Oharaeibacter diazotrophicus: one gene and its partner. The protein of the gene in region 2 binds, or shares a complex with, the protein of the main gene of each other region. Links are inferred from orthologs where the notes say so. Each region holds a gene or a part of one and is shown on either strand. Other genes may lie near its edges. The genes, in order: EDD54_RS06125 and trxA.

Region 1 (9,059 bases), on a different replicon or contig from region 2:
CACGGCGCTGGCGCTGCTGCTCCACGAGACCGCGACCAACGCGGTCAAGTACGGCGCGCTGTCGGTGCCGGGCGGCCGGGTCGACGTTGCGTGGACGACGGTTTCCGGCGCGCTCGAGCTGACGTGGACGGAGAGCGGCGGCCCGGAGCCGCGCGCGCCGAGCAAGCTCGGCTTCGGCAGCCTGTTGGTCGAGCGCAGCGTCACCGGCCAATTGCGCGGCAGCCTGACGCGGACGTGGCGGCCCGAGGGGCTGCTGAAGCAAGTCACCATCCCCACCGACGCGCTGGCGAACTGACCCGCTCCGCGGGGTCACGATTCGCAGTCGCCGCCCGAGCGGCGGTTGACACCTCGATCATCGAGGTGTATCGACCAGCAATGCCTAGCACCTCGATGCATCCAGTGCCGAAGCCCTCTCCCGATCTCACAAGCCGGGCGTATTGGAACGGCACCATCAAGATGAGCCTGTCGAAGCTGTTCATCCTCCGGGTGCTCTGCGACCGGCCGATGCACGGCTACGACATCGCCCGCACGGTCGAGCAGACCACCAACGGCTGCTGCTCGCCGTCCGAGGGCACGATCTACCCGGTGCTGCGCGACTTCGAGGAAAACGGCCTCGTCACCCACGAGACCGACGTCGTCTCGGGGCGCGAGCGCAAGGTCTACACGCTGACCGACAAGGGCCGCGAGGCGCTGCGGGTCGCGGTCGACGCCTGGATCGAGATCACCGACGCTCTGGTCGCGGCCGACAAGGTCGTGCCGCGGACGACGACGCCGGGAAGCGCCTGCTGCGGATGAGCGCCCCCTCTTTTTCGGCTCCCGGCATCGACCATCGAGGCATCGATGGGCAAGGCGGAGGACGGATCATGGATGGAGACTTGCGGACCGCGGGTCGCACGGCGGGCTGCTGCGGCGGGCCGGCGCCGGCGGCCGTCGACGCCTGCTGCGCGGCGGACGCGACGGCGAAGGCGTCCGGTGAGGCCGGCTGCGGCTGTTCCACGCCGGCGCCGCTCGCCGACGCCGCGCCGGCGGGTGGGTGCCGTGCGCCCCTGCCGGTGGCCGTGGATGCGTGAGCGGATGCGGAGGTCCGCCCTCTCCCTCGGCCCGACGGCCGTCGTCTGGACGCTCGGCGTCACCCAGATCGTCGGCTACGGCACGCTCTACTACAGCTTCGCGATCCTCGCCGGCGACGTGGCAGTGAGCTTCGCCGTGCCGGTGTCGCGGATCTTCGGGCTGTTCTCGCTGGCGCTGCTGGTCGGCGGTTTCGCCGCGCCCTTCGTCGGCCGGTGGATCGACCGCCACGGCGCGCCGCGGGTGATGGCCGCGGGCTCGGTGGCGGCGTCGGTCGCGCTGGCGGCGGTGGCACTCGCCCCCGGCCCGACGAGCTTCGCCGCCGCGCTGATCCTGATGGAAGTCGTCTCGGCGGCGGTGCTCTACGACGCCGCCTTCACGGCGCTGGTCCAGATCCGCGGCCGCGACGCGCGCCGACGCATCGGGCACCTGACGCTGATCGCGGGCTTCGCCTCGACGATCTTCTGGCCGCTGACCACGTGGCTGCACGGCTGGCTCGACTGGCGCTCGGTGATGCTCGCCTTCGCCGCCGCCAACCTGATCGTCGCCGCGCCGCTGCACCTCCTGCTGCTCGCCGCGCGCCCGGGCCGCGACACGGCCGGCGATGCGCCGGAGCGTACACCGGCCGTGGCGGTGGATCCGCCGCCGCCGCCGGCGCTCGCCCGGCGGATGTTCGTGCTGGTGACCGCGGGTTTCGCCCTGTCCGGCTTCCTGCTCTCGGCGCTGCTGGCGCAGATGGTGCCGGCGCTGACCGCCCTCGGGCTCGGCGGGTCGGCACTGGTGGTCTCGACCCTGTTCGGGCCGGCCCAGGTGCTGGTGCGCTTCGTCAACCTCGTCTTCGGCGTCCGCCGCCACCCGCTGTTCGTCACCTTGTTCGGCATGACGATGCTGCCGCTCGCCGTGCTGATCCTGGCGACGACCGCGCCGGCGGTCGCGGGTGCGGTGGTCTTCGCGGTGCTGCTCGGCTTCGGCTCCGGCCTGAAGAGCATCGTCCAGGGAACGCTGCCGCTCGCCCTGTTCGGTACGGCGTCCTACGGCAGCCGGCTCGGCCGGATGGCCCTGGCGCGGCAGTTCCTGGCCGCCGCCGCGCCCTTCGCCTTCGCCTGGCAGCTGGAGACCCGGGGCCCGACCGTGGCGCTCGCCACACTCGTGGCGGTCGGCCTGCTCGGGCTCGCGGCCTTCGCCGCGGTCGCGCGCCTCAGGGACCGCGCCGCCGCGCCCTCGACAATCACCGCCAAGGGACGACCATGAGAGGCACCGACCTTCCCGACCACGACGTCTTCCCGGCCCTCGACGCGCGCTTCCTGGAGCCGATCGACGCCGCCGCACTGATCCCGCCCGGCGGCGCGACGCATCCGCCGCGGATCCTGCTGCTCTACGGCTCGCTCCGGGACCGCTCCTACAGCCGCCTGCTCGCCTACGAATGCGCCCGGCTGCTCGAGCGCTTCGGATGCGAGACCCGGATCTACGATCCGGCCGGGCTGCCGCTGCCCGACGGCGCGCCCGCCGATCACCCGAAGGTGCAGGAGTTGCGCGCCCTGTCCGACTGGTCGGAGGGGCAGGTCTGGGTCAGCCCGGAGCGCCACGGCGCGATCACCGGCATCATGAAGGCGCAGATCGACTGGATCCCGCTCGCGATCGGCGCGATCCGGCCGACCCAGGGGCGCACGCTCGCGGTCTGCCAAGTGTCCGGCGGATCGCAGTCCTTCAACGCCGTCAACACGTTGCGCCTGCTCGGCCGCTGGATGCGGATGGTCACGATCCCCAACCAGTCCTCGGTCTCGAAGGCGTTCCAGGAGTTCGACGACGCCGGCCGGATGAAACCCGGCCCGCTCTACGAGCGCGTCGTCGACGTGATGGAGGAACTGGTCAAGTTCACCTATCTCACCCGCGACCGCTCGGCCTATCTGACGAGCCGCTACAGCGAACGGCGCGAGGCCGGCCTGAAGGCGGAGAGCGCGGCGGCGGACCTCGCCCGGCGCTCCGGCGCGACCGGCTGATCAGTCGGGCAGGACGGCGACCATTTCGCCGTCCTCCTTGGTGAAGGTCGCCGGCGGATTGTCGAGGAGGCCCAGCACCCGCTCGGACGGCCGGCACAGCCGGACGCCCTTGTCGGTGACGACGATCGGCCGGTTGATCAGGATCGGATGCGCCATCATGAAGTCGACGATTTCGTCGTCGGTCCACTTCGGATCGGCGAGGCCGAGATCGGCGTAGGGCGTGCCCTTCTCGCGCAGCAGCGCGCGCGGCGCGATCCCCATGCGCGCGATCAGGTCGACCAGCGTCTCGCGGCTCGGCGGCGTCTTCAGGTACTCGACGACGGTCGGCTCCTCGCCGCTCGCCCGGATCATCGCCAGCGTGTTGCGGGACGTGCCGCAGGCGGGGTTGTGGTAGATCGTGACGGGCAAGGCGTTCACTCCGCAGGGGTTGCTACAGGGGCGGCGGCCGCCCTCGGGGCTGCGAGCAGCCAGCCCGCGAGGCCGAGGGCGAGGAAGGCCCCGGCGAATTCGGCGAGGACGAAGCCGGGCAGATCGGCCGGCCGGATGCCGGAGAAGGTGTCGGTCAGGCTGCGGGCGATCGCCACCGCCGGGTTGGCGAAGGACGTCGACGCCGTGAACCAGTAGGCGGCCGTGATCGTGAGGCCGACCAGCACCGGGACCGCGTCCGGCCGGAAACGCAGTCCGCCGAGGACGACCGTGACCAGGGTGAAGGTGGCGACCACTTCGGCCAACCACTGCGACGCACCCGTCCGCACCGTGGCCGAGACGGCGAACGGGGCGTGCTCGAACATCAGGTGCGCGACCAGCGTGCCGGCCACGCCGCCGAGGACCTGCGCGGCCACGTAGGCGAGCCCCTCGCCGGCGGCGAGTTCGCGCCGAGCGACGAACACCGCCGTCACCGCCGGGTTGAAGTGGGCGCCCGAGATCGGGCCGAGGATGGTGATCAGCACGACCAGAATCGCGCCGGTCGGGATGGTGTTGCCGAGGAGCGCGAGGGCGACGTCCGCGGTCAGTCGATCGGCCATGATGCCCGACCCGACCACGGTCGCGACCAGGACGGCGGTGCCGAGCGCCTCGGCGACGAGGCGGCGCGGAAGATCGGGGCGGGCGGTCACGGGCGGTCCTCTGCGGTCGTCCGACCGATGTCGTCCAGCTTCTTCTGGAGCGACAGCCGGTCGAGGCTCGTCACGGGCAGGTTGACGAAGACGCCGATCCGGGCGTTCAGCTGCCGATAGGCGTCGGCGAAGGCGAGCGCCTTCTCCGTGTCCGTCCCCTCCACCGCGGCGGGGTCGGGAACGCCCCAGTGCGCCGTCATCGGCTGGCCCGGCCAGACCGGGCAGGCCTCCGCGGCGGCGCTGTCGCAGACCGTGAAGACGAAGTCCATCTTCGGCGCCCCCGCCACGGCGAACTCGTCCCAGCTCTTCGAGCGGGCGAAGGCGGTGTCGAAACCCGACTGTCGCAGCAGACGGATCGCGAAGGGATTGACCTCGCCCTTCGGCTGGCTGCCCGCCGAATGGGCGCGGAAGCGGCCCTGGCCGAGCTTGTTCAGGATGGCCTCGGCCAGGATCGAACGGGCGGAGTTGCCCGTGCAGAGGAAGAGGACGTCGAAGGTCCGGTCGGACATGGGGCGCTCCATCAGCAGCCGCAGCTCTCGGGATCGGGCGATCCGAGACCGGCGCAGAGTTCGGGACGGCCGCCGCAGCAGTCGGCGGTGAGGAAGGTGATCAGGTCGCGCACGCGCTCGATCGCGACCGCGTAGCGGATGTTGCGTCCGTCGCGGCGCGAGACGACCAAACCGGCCCGCTCGAGATTGGCGAGGTGGAAGGACATCGCCGTCGGCGGCACGGCGAGCTCCGCCGCGATCTCGCCCGACGGCATCCCCTCCGGACCCTTGCGGACGAGCAGCCGGAAGGCGTCCAGGCGGACCTGGTGCCCGAGGGCGACGAAGGCGGGGACGGCTTGGAGATCGTTCAACATACAATCCTACAAGCACGCTTGTAATGTCACAATCAAGCGGACTTCGATCTCCCGCGCGTGGTCGGTCGCGCGGTCGGTCGCGCGCCCGCGGCGGCGGCGACGCGCGCGGCCGGAGAACCGGCCACGCGTCGGGCACCCGGGTCCGAGATCCGATCGAAAGGGACGCCCCGTGCCGCGGGGATCAGAGCGCGAGGCGGCGCGGCGCGAGGTCCTGGCGCCGGCGGTCCGGCGAGACGAAGTCCTCGAGCGCGGCGGGACGGCCGAGCAGGTAGCCCTGCAGGCGGTCGCAGCCGAGCGTGCGCAGGAGTTCGGCCTGCTCGGCGGTCTCGACGCCCTCGGCGACGCTGACCATGCCGAGCCGGCGCGCGAGGTTCACGACCGCCTCGACGATGGCGAGGCTGGAGGGGTCGGACGCGATGGTGTCGACGAAGGAGCGGTCGATCTTGACGACGTCCACCGGCAGGCTCTTCAGGTGCGACAGCGAGGCGTGGCCGGTGCCGAAGTCGTCGAGGGCGACGCGAACGCCGCGTTCGCGCAGCGCCCCGAGACAGGCGCCGATCTCGTCCTGGACACCCTCCAGGAACACGGTCTCGGTGACCTCGAGGACCACTTTGGACAGGTCGACGCCGAAGCGGGCGAAGCCGGTGGTCAGGCGCTCGACGAGATCGCCGCGGGCGAAGTCCGACGAACCGACGTTGATGCCGATCGACGGTGCGAGCCCGTGCAGATCGCGCCAAAGGTGATACTGCCCGGCGACCAGACGAATCATCCGGCTGGTGACGTGGTGCGACAGGTTGGCGTCCTGCAACGCGGCGTGGAACGCGCCAGCCGGCACGACCGTCCCGTCGGCGGCGACGAGGCGGACCAGGGCCTCGAAGCTGGTGACGCCCCCGCTGGCGGCATCGACCACCGGCTGGTAGTGCGCGATCAGGCGATCCTCGAAGATGGCGCTCTCGAGCCGCTGGATCGCGCCGATCCGCTCCATGATCCGGGTGCGCAGTTCGGCGTTGAAGGCGACGCAGCCGCCGCGGACGTGCTCCTTGGCGTGATGCAGCGCGAAGTCGGCGCTCTGGTAGCAGACGTCGGGATCGCTGCCGGGCTCGACCTCGGCGAGGCCGACGCTGACGCGTGGCATGATGCTGATCCGCCCGGCCGTGAGCGGTCGCTGCGCCAGTCGGAGGATCCGCCGCGCCAGCGCGGGAACGGCGTCGGCGGCGTCGGTGGCGACCAGCACGGCGAACTCGTCGCCGCCGAGACGATAGGCCCGGCCGCCCGCGGGCACGATCTCGGTCAGTTTGCGGGCAAGGTCGACCAGCACGAGGTCGCCGGTGGCGTGACCGTGGGCGTCGTTGATGATCTTGAAGGCGTCGAGGTCGAGCAGCAGCAGCCCGACCCGTCGGTCGCCGGCGAGCCGCGTGCGCAGGTCCTCGCGAAAGCGGCGCAGGTTGCCGAGACCGGTCAGGGCGTCCGTGTTGGCGATCTCCTCCAGCGCCTGCTTGCCGCGGTACTCCTCCGAGACGTCGCGGACGATGCCGAACAGGCTGCGCGCCTTGCCGTCGACCATCTCGACGTCGCTGACCACGTGGACCCAGCGCGCCTCGCCCGCCGGCGTCACGATGCGGTAGTCCTTGTTGACGGGGATGGCGATGCCGCGCCGCGCGGCGTCGAGGCGCAGGCGCATCTCCTCGCGGTCCTCGGGGGCGTAGCAGGCGAGCACGGTCCCCGAATCGAGCGGCGCGCCGACGGGGATGCCGACGTTGCGGTAGACCTGATCGGACCACTGGATGGTACCGTCCTCGAGGTCGAGCCGGAAGCCGCCGACCTTGGCGGAGGCCTCGGTCTGCCGGAACCGAGCCTCGCGCAGGTCGACCTCGTGCTTCAACTCGACGAAGTTCTCGCGCACCAGCGCCAGCTGCAGGACCGTCTCGGCGATGGCGCGGAGATCGCCGAGTTGCGCGAGCACCGTATCGGGCGCGTGCAATTCGGGACCGAGCACGCAGAGCGCGCCGATCGTCTCGCCCTCGATTCCGAGCGGGACCCCGACATAGCTGCGCACGCCCATGGTGCGGACGAGCCCGTTCGCCGCGAAGCGCGGGTCGCCGGCGGCGTCGGCGACGACGAGCGGGCGGCGGGTGTCGACCACCACCTTGCAGAAGGAGCCCGTCAGCGGAGCCTCGGTGTCGTCGGCGCCGTAGCGGGCGATGAAGCGCTGGCGGTCGTGGTCGACATAGGTCAGGAGCGCGATCGGATAGCCGCTCGACGAGGCGGCAAGGTGCAGCACGGGGTCGAAGGTGCCGCCTTCGATCCCGAGAACCACCTCGCGGAGCTGCAACGCCTTGGCGCCGTGTAGCGACCTCTCCGACCCACCCATTCGGGCACTCGCTGGAACCTCGATGACCACCATCGAAGATGATACATCTTGAGCGGTCCAGGAGTTAATATTGTGTGTTCTTCGATCGCGGCGGGCAATCGCCGCGCGTCTTTCCATTTATGCGCGCACAACCTTAACACGGCGACGGCGGGTTGACGCAAGGGAATGCGTCCCCTCGTCGCGATATGTCGGATGTTCCCCGGCGGGATCGGTCAGCGCCAGCCGGCGGCGAGTTCGCGGATGCGCTCGCCGACGCGGCGGCGGGCGCGGGCGAGACGTCCGGGCTCTTCGGCGGCGACGGTCATGTCGTTGCCGCGCCACGTAAAGCCGTCGCCGGCGAGCGCGGCCGCCCACAGCAGCGGCAGCGCGGCGTCGCGCAGCAGCTTGGCGGCGAGACCGCGCACCGACAGCGGCCAGCCGGAGACCCGGTCGAGCGCCACCTCGGCGCCGTACCAGACCAGGGCGTAGGCCGCGACCGCCTCGGCCGGCCAGACGCCGTTCGCCGCGAGCACGACGGCGCCGGCGATCGGTAGCGCGCCGCCGGCGAGGAGCTCGGGCGCGAAGAACAGCGGGAAGGAGGCGCGGCGCAGCCGGGCCCAGCGCAGCTGACGGCGCCAGACCTCGCCGATGGTGCGCCGGCCGAGCGGCTGCGGATAGGGCCGGTCGACGAGCCGGACCGAGAGGCCGGCCTCGCGCACCACCTTGGTGGAAGCGGCGTCCTCGGCCACCTCGGCGGCGAGACGGTCGATGCCGCCGGCGCGGTCGAGCAGCGGACGGTACCAGAACATCGACTTGCCCTGGGCGAAGCCGAGGCCGACGGTGTCGGCGACCAGCTGCCAGCGCGCCTGGAAGCCGTTGAGCCAGGCGCATTCGACCTCGGCCCACAGGTTGGCGGGCGCGACACCGATCGGCGGCGAGCAGACGAGGCCGGTGCGCTCGTCCCAGCGCGCCATCGAGCGGCCGAGGAAGTCGGGCGCCATCAGCACGTTGCTGTCGACCATGGCGATCCAGTCGTGCCGCGCCGCCGCCCAGCCCTTGACCACGTTGTTGAGCTTGGGGTTGACGCTGATGCGGTCGTCGCCGACCAGCAGCCGCGCCTCGCGCTCCGGATGGGCGGCGATCAGCCGGCGCACCAGCGGCACCACCGGATCGTCGGCCGAGGCGACGCAGAACACGATCTCGTAGTCGGGATGGTCGAGCCCGAAGCTGCTGGCGAGCGTCGCCTCGACCGCGTTCTCGAGCCCGCAGACCGGCCGGAGCAGCGTCACCGGCGGGCGGCGCGCCGACAGCGCGCTCGAGCCCGGGCGCCGGCGCGCGCGCCACGCGGCGAGGGCGACGCCGGTGAGCTGCACCGCCATCGCGAACCCACAGAAGGTCGACAGGGTCTCCATGCGGCCGTGTCTCCGGATCCAGGAATTCCAGCGACTAACCCAGCCTCGTGACAGTCGCGCGAAGGCCGGCGTACCCGGACATGTCAGCGTGGCGACGGCGACGACCGACCATGATGGCGTCACGATCCGGTCGCCGATGTCGCGCGCGGCCGGCGAAGCGGCCGCGCGAACGGGTGGCGGCACGTCCGGGGAGCGGCGATGGAAGACTGGTTCTGGCGGGAACTCGGCGCGCACGGCGCGCGGCCGGCGCTG
Region 2 (8,795 bases):
TGACGCTCGGCCGGATCGAGCGGCTGCTGGCCGCGCTCGGCAATCCCGAGCGGCGGGTGCCGCCGGTGTTCCACGTCGCCGGCACCAACGGCAAGGGCTCCACGGTCGCCTTCCTCCGGGCGATGCTGGAGGCGGCCGGATACCGGGTCCACACCGACACCTCGCCGCATCTCGTCACCTTCAACGAGCGCTTCCGCCTCGCCGAGGCGCCCGGCGTCAGCCGGATCGTCGACGACGCCCGGCTGACCGACGCGCTGGCGCGGGTGGAGAAGGCCAACGGCGACGAGCCGATCACCCTGTTCGAGCTGCTGACCGCCGCCGGCTTCCTGCTGTTCGCCGAGGTGCCCGCCGACATCCTGCTGCTCGAGGTCGGCCTCGGAGGCCGGTTCGACAGCACCAACGTGATCGACGCGCCGCTGGTCTCGGTGGTGACCGCGATTTCGCTCGACCACCAGACCTTCCTCGGCGACACCGTCGAGAAGATCGCCTTCGAGAAGGCCGGCATCTTCAAGCGCGGCCGGCCCGCCGTGGTGCAGCCGCCGTCGGATCCGGTCCGCGCCGTGTTCGAGGACGTCGCCCGCCGGGTCGGCGCCGGGCCGCTGCTGATCGGTGGCCAGGACTGGACCGCCTACGAGGAGCGCGGCCGGCTGGTGTTCCAGGACGACGACGGCCTCCTCGACCTGCCGCGGCCGCGGCTGCCCGGCCGTCACCAGATCCAGAACGCCGGCGGCGCCGTCGCCGCGCTCCGGGCGAGCGGGCTCGACGTGCCGGTGGCGGCGATCGAGCGCGGCCTCGAGACGGTGGACTGGCCGGCGCGCCTGCAGCGGCTCGGCCATGGCCGGCTGGTCGACGCGGCGCCGAAGGGCGCGGAGATCTGGCTCGACGGCGGTCACAATCCCGGCGCCGGCGAGGTGGTGGCGAGCGCCATGGCCGACCTCGAGGACCGGGTCGAGCGGCCGCTGTTCCTGATCGCCGGCATGCTGAACACCAAGGATCCCACCGGCTTCTTCGCGCCGTTCCAGGGCCTCGTCCGTCACGTCTTCACCGTGCCGATCCCGCATTCGGACGCCTCGCGCGACCCGGCGGCGCTCGCCGAGGCGGCGCGGGCGGCCGGTCTCTCGGCCGAGCCGATCGAGACCCCGCTGGCGGCGCTCCGCCTGCTCGCCGAGCGCTGGACGCCCGAGAGGGCGCCGCGGATCCTGATCTGCGGCTCGCTCTACCTCGCCGGCGCCGTGCTCGACGACAACGGCACCCCACCGAAGTAAAGGGGCCGAAACGACGAAGCCCCCGGCGCGGAACGCCGGGGGCTCGTGTTCCGCCTTCGCGCGGACGCGCGGGCTCAGATCGCGGTCTTGATCCAGTCCGACAGCACGCCCTTGGGGGCGGCGCCGACCTTCATGGCGGCCGGCTGGCCGTCCTTGAACAGGATCAGGGTCGGGATCGAGCGGACGCCGTACTTGATCGCGGTGTTGGCGTTCTCGTCGATGTTCAGCTTGGCGATCTCGACCTTGCCGTCGAGCTCGGAGGCGATCTCGTCGAGCGCCGGCGCGATCATGCGGCAGGGGCCGCACCACTCGGCCCAGAAGTCCACCACCACGGGGGTCGACGAGCCCAGCACGTCCGCGTCGAACGTCTGGTCGGTCACTTTCTTGGTCGCCATCGGTCACTCCGATTCCGCCGTCTGGATGTCGGCCGGCCGGTGCCGGCGCGGGTGGGGCGGAAGTCGACCGAACCTATGGGCGCCCCCGCATCCCGTCAAGAACGGCCGGTCCGGCCGGACGATCCCATCTGCGTGAGGATTTCCGCGACCGCGGCGTCGAGCACGGCGGCGGGCACCTCGTCGAGGCGGCCGGTTTCGGTCCACAGGATCGCGCAGCGCACCTTCCGGCCGCCCGCGCGCTCGACGAGCAGGCGGCGGTAGAGCGCGAGCTGGGCGACATAGGCGGGCGGCATCGCGTCGGGCACCACCCGGTTGGTCTTGAAGTCGACGACGAGGACCGCGTCGGGGGTGACCGCCATGCGGTCGATCTGGCCGGAGACGAGGACGCGGCCGCCGGCGGCGTCGACCAGTTCGCCGGCGATGCCGATCTCGGCCCGGCCGGCCGGCCCGAACAGGTCGGCGAGGGCGGGATCGGCGACGACGCCGAGCGCCATGGCGACGAGGCCGTCGCGCTCGGCCGGATCGAGTGCCGGCGCCTCGCGGGCGATCCAGGCGGCGGCGCGGGGACCGCGTTCGGCCGGCTCGATCTCGGGCAGCACCTCGAGCAGGCGATGGACGAGACGGCCGCGCAAGCTGGCCTCGCCGTCGGGCCGGCGGACCGCCTCGATCGGGTCGCGGCGCGGGCCGGCCGGCGCGGCGACGCCGAGGTGCTCGGCGGCCGACGATGGCGTCAAGAGCCGCGGCGCCGGCTCGGACGGGGCGCGGCGGAACAGCCAGTCGGGCAGCGGCGGCTCCGGCGCGGGCGCGGCGACGGCCGAGGCGCCGGCCCCGGGCAAGGGCCGCTTCGCCGTCGACAGGCGCCAGCGCCAGGCGGTCACCGCACCGGCGCGGTCCTTCACCACCTCCGCTTCGGCCGAGAGCGCACCGGCCACCAGCGTGTGCCAGCGGCCGTCGGGCCGGACGCGGTCGCTGCGGATGCCGGCGACGATCAGGCGGTCGCGCGCGCGTGTCAGGCCGACGTAGAGCAGGCGGCGGTATTCGCTCTCCTGCTCGATCCGGTGGCGGTCGAGTTCGGCAGCGACCGGCAGCGGCTTCAGACCCGGCTGGACCCAGACCAGCGCTGCGCCGGGGGCGTCGCCGAGCGTCACCACCGCGGGGGCGTGGCGGGCGCTCGACGGCGCGTCGCCGGGATCGACCAGGAACACCACCGGCGCCTCGAGGCCCTTGGCGCCGTGCACGGTCATGACGCGGACCTCGTCGCGGCCGGCGTCGACCTCGCGCTTGACCTCCTCGTCGAGGTCGCCGAGCCGGCAGACGAGGCCCTGCAGGCTGGCGGTCTCGCGGTCCTCGAAGGCGAAGACGAGGCCGAGGAACTCGTCGATCACCTCGTCGGCCTCGCGGCCGAAGCGAGCGCGATAGGCGGCGCGGGCACCGTCGGGCCCGACGATCTCGGCGAAGAAGGCGTGCGGTTCGAGCCGCCGGGCCCGTGCGGTCCAGACGTCCAGCCGGTCGGCGAGGCGGCGGGCGGCGGGATCGCCGGCCGCGGCGGCGGCGCGGACGGCGGCGTGGAGGCCGTCGGTCCGACCGTGGGCGAGGCGGAAAAGCTCGTCCTCGGAGAGGCCGACCAGCGGCGACTTCGCCACCGCTGCAAGGCCGAGGTCGTCGTCGGGCAGCAGCGCGACCCGGGCGGCGGCGAGGAGGTCGGCGGCGATCACGTGGCCGGTGACGTCGAGCCGGTCGGCGCCGGCGACGGCGAGGCCGCGCTGCTTCATCGCCCGGTTGACCGCTTCGACGAAGGGGCCGCGCCGGCGCACCAGGATCAGAACGTCGCCGGGGCGGATCGGCCGGCCCTCGCCGCCGAGCGGTTCGCCGCGGGCGACCCAGCCGGCGATCTCGTCGGCGACGCGCTCGGCGAGCCTCCGGTCGGCGCCGCCCCGGCCGACGCGGTCGACCGGGTCCTCCCAGCGCTCGGGCTCCGGCGCCTTCTCCGCTTCGGTCTCGGGCCAGACCTCGACGAGGCCCGGCGCGTCGCCGCGCACGGTCTCGTGGACGGTGCCGCCGCCGCCCGAGGTCAGCCCGGCGTGGGCCTCCGGGGCTGCGAAGACTCGGTCGACGCCCTTGACCACGTCGGGCGCGGAGCGGAACGACACCGTCAGCTCGATCTGGTGGAAGGCGCCGCCGGCGCCGCGCACCTCGCCCGCGACGTCGCGGCGGGTGGCGCCGAACAGCTCCGGCGCGGCGCCCTGGAACGAGTAGATCGACTGCTTCTCGTCACCGACGGCGAACAGGGTGCGGACGGTGCGCCCGCGCGCTCCTTCGCCGGCGAAGAAATCGCCGGCGAGCGCCCGCACGATCCGCCACTGCGCCGGGCTGGTGTCCTGCGCCTCGTCGACGAGGATGTGGTCGAGGCCCTGGTCGAGCTTGTACTGCACCCAGGCGGCCGCGTCGGAGCGCGACAGCAGCGTCGCCGCGCGCAGGATCAGGTCGTCGTAGTCGAGCGCGCCGGCGGCGGCCTTGAGGGCCTGGTAGTGGCCGATGGTGCGGTCGGCGAGGCGGGCGAGCGCGGCGGTGCGCCGGGCCGTGCCGAAGGCGGCGCGGGCGGAGAGCAGGCGGCCGATCCGCTCGGCTTCGGCGGCGAAGCGCTCGCGGGTGCCGGGCAGCGCCGCCTCGACGGCGTTGACGATCGCGCTCTTGGCGCTGCGCGGGCTGCCGTCGTCCTTGCAGAACACTGCCGCCCAGGCTTCGGCGCGGGCCTCCGGATGGCTGGTGTCGAGGGCGTCGCGGAAGGCGCGGGCGAGCTTGACGGAGTTGGCACCGGCGCCGTCCAGCACCGGCAGGAGTTCGGCGAGCAGGCCCGGCCCGAAGGCACCGTCGGGGATGGCGGCGACGACGTCGGCCTCGCTCGTGCCGGCGGGCACGCCGAGCTCGACCGGCAAGGCGGCGAGCGCGGCGGCAAGGTCGTGGTGGCGGCGAACCCAGGCCAGGAAGGCCTCGCGCTCGTCGACCATGGCGGCCAGCGCGCGGTCGACGGTGTCGTCGGCGGTGTCGGCGAGGAGCTCGGCGAGCGCCTGCGCCACCGGGCCGTCCGGCGCGGCCACGGTCTCGCGCACGGTGCGCGCCTTGGCCTCGGCGCGCAGCAACGCGGCGGCGCGGTCGTCGAGCACCTCGAAGCGGCCGGAGAGGTTGGCTTCGACCGAGAAGCGCTGCAACAGCGCCTCGGCGAAGGCGTGGATGGTCTGGACCTTGAGGCCGCCGGGGGTCTCGAGGGCGCGGGCGAACAGGCGCCGGGCGGCGAGCAGGCGCTCGCGCGAGGGCGCGGCGGCCTCGATCTCGGCGATCTCGGCGGCGAGCACCGCGTCGGGCACGGTGGCCCAGCGGCCGAGCAGGGCGAAGACGCGGTTGGCCATCTCCGCCGCCGCGGCCTTGGTGAAGGTCAGGCAGAGGATGCGGCCGGGATCGCAGCCGGCGAGCATCAGCCGGATCACCCGGCGCGTCAGGACGTAGGTCTTGCCCGACCCGGCGTTGGCCGACACGAAGGCGGAGGCGCCGGGATCGGTGGCGAGGCGTTGGCGCCGGACGGTCTCCGGGGGCACCGCGCTCATTCGCCGTCCTCCCCGTCGGCGCCGATCGACCATTCCATCACCCGGGCGAGGTGGTCGTAGGGGCCGGCGTCGTCGCTGCGGTAAGGATGGGCGCGCGAGAGATAACCCTTGTCCGGGTCGGCGTAGGCGGCGACCAGGGCGGCGAGGCGGCGCTCGGCCTCGTCGATGGTTTCCTCGAGGCTCAGCGTCAGGTCCTTCGAGGCGTAGCCGGCGTAGACCACGACGTCGTCGCGGCCGCGGATGCCGCGCAGCACCACGTGGGTTAGGTCGGCGACCGGCGCGGCTGCGAGGGTCGGGAAGCCGCCGCGCCGGGCGATCGCGCCTTCGAGCGGCAGCTGCGGGGCGTTGCCGGTGGCGATCTGGCGGGCGGTCGGGGCCTGACCGGTCTTGAAGTCGACGATCGACAGCATGCCGTCGGCGCGGACGTCGACGCGGTCGGCCCGCCCGCGCAGGCGGAATTCGCCCGCGCCGGCCGGCAGTTTCAGCTCCCCCGCCACCTCGGGGAGGCGCTCGACCGCGTCGCGGCCGGCCTCGAAGTCCCGCACGACGAAGTCCGCGGCGGCGACGAAGCGCGGCCACCACAGGGCGTGGATCTCGGGGTAGGCGCCGAACTCGCGGTCGAACACCTCGCGGCCGATCGCAACCAGCCGGGCCACCGCGGCGTCGTCGAACGGGCGGCCGGTCCACTCGAGCGCGAAGCGGGCGAAGATGTCGTGCAGCGCCGAGCCGCGGGTGCCGAAATGCGGGCGTTCGCCAAGCGCCGGCAGCGGCTCGAGGCGCAGGATGCGGCGGGCGTAGATGGCGTAGGGGTCGCGGATCCAGGTTTCGATCTCGGTGACCGACAGCGACACCGGCCGCGCCGTGACGGGCGGCTTCGGCTGGGGCCGGTCCGCGCGGTCCTCGGCCGGACGGTCGTCGAGCCGGCGGGCGATTGCGACGAAACGGCGGCCGGCCGCGGCGAGCACGCCGGTCCGCGTCTCGCCGATCAGGCCGGTCAGGCGCTGCAGGAAGCGCGTCGCCACCGTCGGCGCACCCTCGCGCTTGACCGAGCGGGTCAGCACCACGTCGCGGCCGCCGAGGCTCTGGGTGAAGTCGTGGGCCGAGAGGCCGATGCGGACCTCCGGCGGCGAGAAGGCCAGCGCCGCGCGCATCGGCCGCGACAGCCACGGCCCGGTGTCGGTGGCGAGCGGCCAGACGCCCTCCTCGAGGCCGCCGAGCACGAGCCGGTCGAAGGCGAGGAGGCGGGCCTCGAGCGGGCCGAGGATGGCGATCCGGGCGGTCGGGGCCGGCCGGCGGACCAGCCGGCCGGTCATGAGCGCGGAAAGCACGCCCGGCCATTCGGCGGGCGAGACCGCGAGGCCGTCGCCGCGGGCGTCGAGATGCTCGACCATCAACCCGGCGAAGGCGGAGCCGGCGGGGCCCGCGAACAGCGCCTCGTCGGAGCCCGATTCGTCGCGGGCGGCGGCGCGCAGCGCGGCGAGGCCGGCGCCGACGAGCACCCGCAGGTCGACCGGCCGGCTGCCGAGGTCCTCCAGCGGCGACAGGGCGTCGCCGAGGCGTTGGGCGAGCCGGCGGCCGTCGGCGGCCGCGGCGGCGTCGAGCCGGGCGACCGCCGGGTGGACGCCGAGGCCGGAGCGGCCGGCGCGGCACAGCACGTCCGCCGCCGCGACGAGCGGCCGGACGCCCGCGGCGAGCCGGGGACCGCGCAGCACCGCGACCTCGAGCGCGCGGGCGGCGGCGGCGAGGCGGTCCGGCGGCAGGCCGAAGCGGACGAGCGGGTGCTTGACCAGCGCCACCACCTTCTCCGGCGGCGCCCCCTCGGCGACCACCTCGGCGACCAGCAGCGCGAGCACGCCGAGGCGGGTGCGGGCGAGCGGCTCGCCGGCGCTGTCCTCGGCCTCGACGCCGAAACGGCGGAGCTCGGCGGCGACCCGGCGGGCGAGGCCGCGGTCGGGGGTGACCAAGGCGGCGGTGGCGCCCGGGGTCTCCAGCGTCTCGCGCAGCGCGACCGCGACGGCGAGCGCCTCCTCGGCTTCGTTGGCGGCCTCGACCAGGGCGAGGCCGTCGAGAGCGGCGGCGGTACCGGCCGCATCGGCGTCGAGGCCGGCGACCACGGCCGGCCAGCGCTCGGTGGTCTCGGCCGGACGCAGCGCCTCGGAGACGATCCGGGCGCGGGCGGCGGCAGGCGCGGAGATCGTGCCGAGCGTCCGGACCTCGTCGCGGCCGATGCCGATGGTGGCGAGGAGGCGCGCCATCGCGCCCTGGGGATGGCTCGGCACGCCGGGACCGCCGTCGGGCGTCAGGTCGGCGAAGGTGGCGTCGTCGAGGTCGAGATCGAGGCCGGGCAGCACGACGGCGCCGCGCGGCAGCCGGGCGATCGCGGCGAGCAGCGTCGCCGTCGCCGGCACCGAGCCGGTCGAGCCGGCGGCGATCACAGGGCCGCGCGAGCCGGCGGCGTCGTAGCGGGCGGCGATGGCGCGGGTCATGCGGCTGCGGCGGTCGATCGGATCGATCGCGCCGCGCTCGGCGAGATGGGCCGGCCAGGCGGTGGTGGCGATCTCGAGGAAGGTGGCGGTGAGCTGCCACCAGGCGGCGTGGTCGTCGGGGACCAGCGTCCTCAGGAGCGCCCAGTCGACGCCTTCGGCGGCGGCCTGATCGACGAGCGCGAGCAGGTCGGCGGCGAGGTGCAGCGCCTCGGCCGCCGAGGTCGGCACCGCGATCGGTTGGCCCGACGGGGTGAGCAGGCGGTCGGCGGTGACGTGGCGGCGCCAGTCGGAGACCAGCCGGGCGAGGCCGACCAGCCGCTCGGCCGGCGGAATGGTCGGCGGCAGGTCGAGGCCGACGGGGTCGGCGACGGCGTCGACCGGGTCGTCGTCGACGTCGCCGAGCGGCAGGATGCGCGGCAGGATCACGGTGCCGCCGCCGAGCGCGTCCGACAGCGCGCCGGCGAGGGCCCGGGCGGCGCGGCGGGTCGGCAGGTAGACGGTGACGGCCGCGAGCGCCATCGGATCGGCACGGACGTCGAGGCCGGGAACCAGCACGCCCTCGACCAGGGCACGCGACAGCGTCGGCAGGAAGGGGGCCGCGGGCGGGACGGTGAAGACGCGCGCCGGCCGCGTCATGACGTCAGGCCGCCGACAGGGCGATCTTGGCCTCGGCCTCGCCGATCGCCTCGGGCGTGCCGACGTGGAGCCAGATGCCGTCCATGCGCATGCCGTAGAGACGGCCGGAGGCGATCAGGCGGTCGAAGATCACGTTGAGCGAGAAGGGTTCGGCTTCGAAGCCGGCGAACACCTTGGGATCGATGATCGCCGCGCCGGCGTAGACGAAGGGGGCGACGGTGCGCTCGGCCCGGCGCGACAACACGCCGGCCTTGTCCATCTCGAAGTCGCCGATGCCCTCGTAGCCGACGCTCGACACCGTCGAGGCCAGCATCAGCATGGCGTCCATCCGCTCGGGGTCCCAGCGCTCGGCGAGCACCTGGAGGTTGGGCCGGGCGCCCTCGATCCAGATCGAGTCGGAGTTGAGGTGGT

Evidence for each region.
Region 1: the proteins of trxA (region 2) and EDD54_RS06125 are in contact, whole or in part, in an NMR structure (PDB 2IPA), measured with the Bacillus subtilis proteins. The link is inferred for Oharaeibacter diazotrophicus from one-to-one orthologs.

What each region holds. Positions count from the first base shown.
Region 1 is NZ_SNXY01000006.1:1,290,407-1,299,465, forward strand. The notes cover bases 2,937-5,900. They hold EDD54_RS06125 (arsenate reductase ArsC), read right to left. Parts: upstream 4,693-5,900; coding sequence 4,180-4,692; downstream 2,937-4,179. Other genes in these bases: arsH (arsenical resistance protein ArsH), read left to right, coding at 2,937-3,068; arsC (arsenate reductase (glutaredoxin)), read right to left, coding at 3,069-3,476; EDD54_RS06120 (aquaporin), read right to left, coding at 3,482-4,183; EDD54_RS06130 (ArsR/SmtB family transcription factor), read right to left, coding at 4,704-5,042; EDD54_RS06135 (putative bifunctional diguanylate cyclase/phosphodiesterase), read right to left, coding at 5,227-5,900. In the rest of the region: EDD54_RS06090 (PAS domain-containing protein), read left to right, coding at 1-295; EDD54_RS06095 (PadR family transcriptional regulator), read left to right, coding at 457-795; arsenite efflux MFS transporter ArsK, read left to right, coding at 1,075-2,319; more of arsH, read left to right, coding at 2,316-2,936; more of EDD54_RS06135, read right to left, coding at 5,901-7,416; EDD54_RS06140 (ceramide glucosyltransferase), read right to left, coding at 7,629-8,807; EDD54_RS06145 (AMP-binding protein), read left to right, coding at 9,006-9,059. UniProt on the Bacillus subtilis protein: Catalyzes the reduction of arsenate [As(V)] to arsenite [As(III)]. In vitro, can dephosphorylate para-nitrophenyl phosphate (pNPP).
Region 2 is NZ_SNXY01000008.1:472,554-481,348, forward strand. The notes cover bases 1-2,700. They hold trxA (thioredoxin), read right to left. Parts: upstream 1,661-2,700; coding sequence 1,340-1,660; downstream 1-1,339. Other genes in these bases: EDD54_RS14480 (bifunctional folylpolyglutamate synthase/dihydrofolate synthase), read left to right, coding at 1-1,265; addA (double-strand break repair helicase AddA), read right to left, coding at 1,756-2,700. In the rest of the region: more of addA, read right to left, coding at 2,701-5,262; double-strand break repair protein AddB, read right to left, coding at 5,259-8,384; EDD54_RS14500 (nucleotidyltransferase family protein), read right to left, coding at 8,389-8,795. UniProt on the Bacillus subtilis protein: Participates in various redox reactions through the reversible oxidation of its active center dithiol to a disulfide and catalyzes dithiol-disulfide exchange reactions.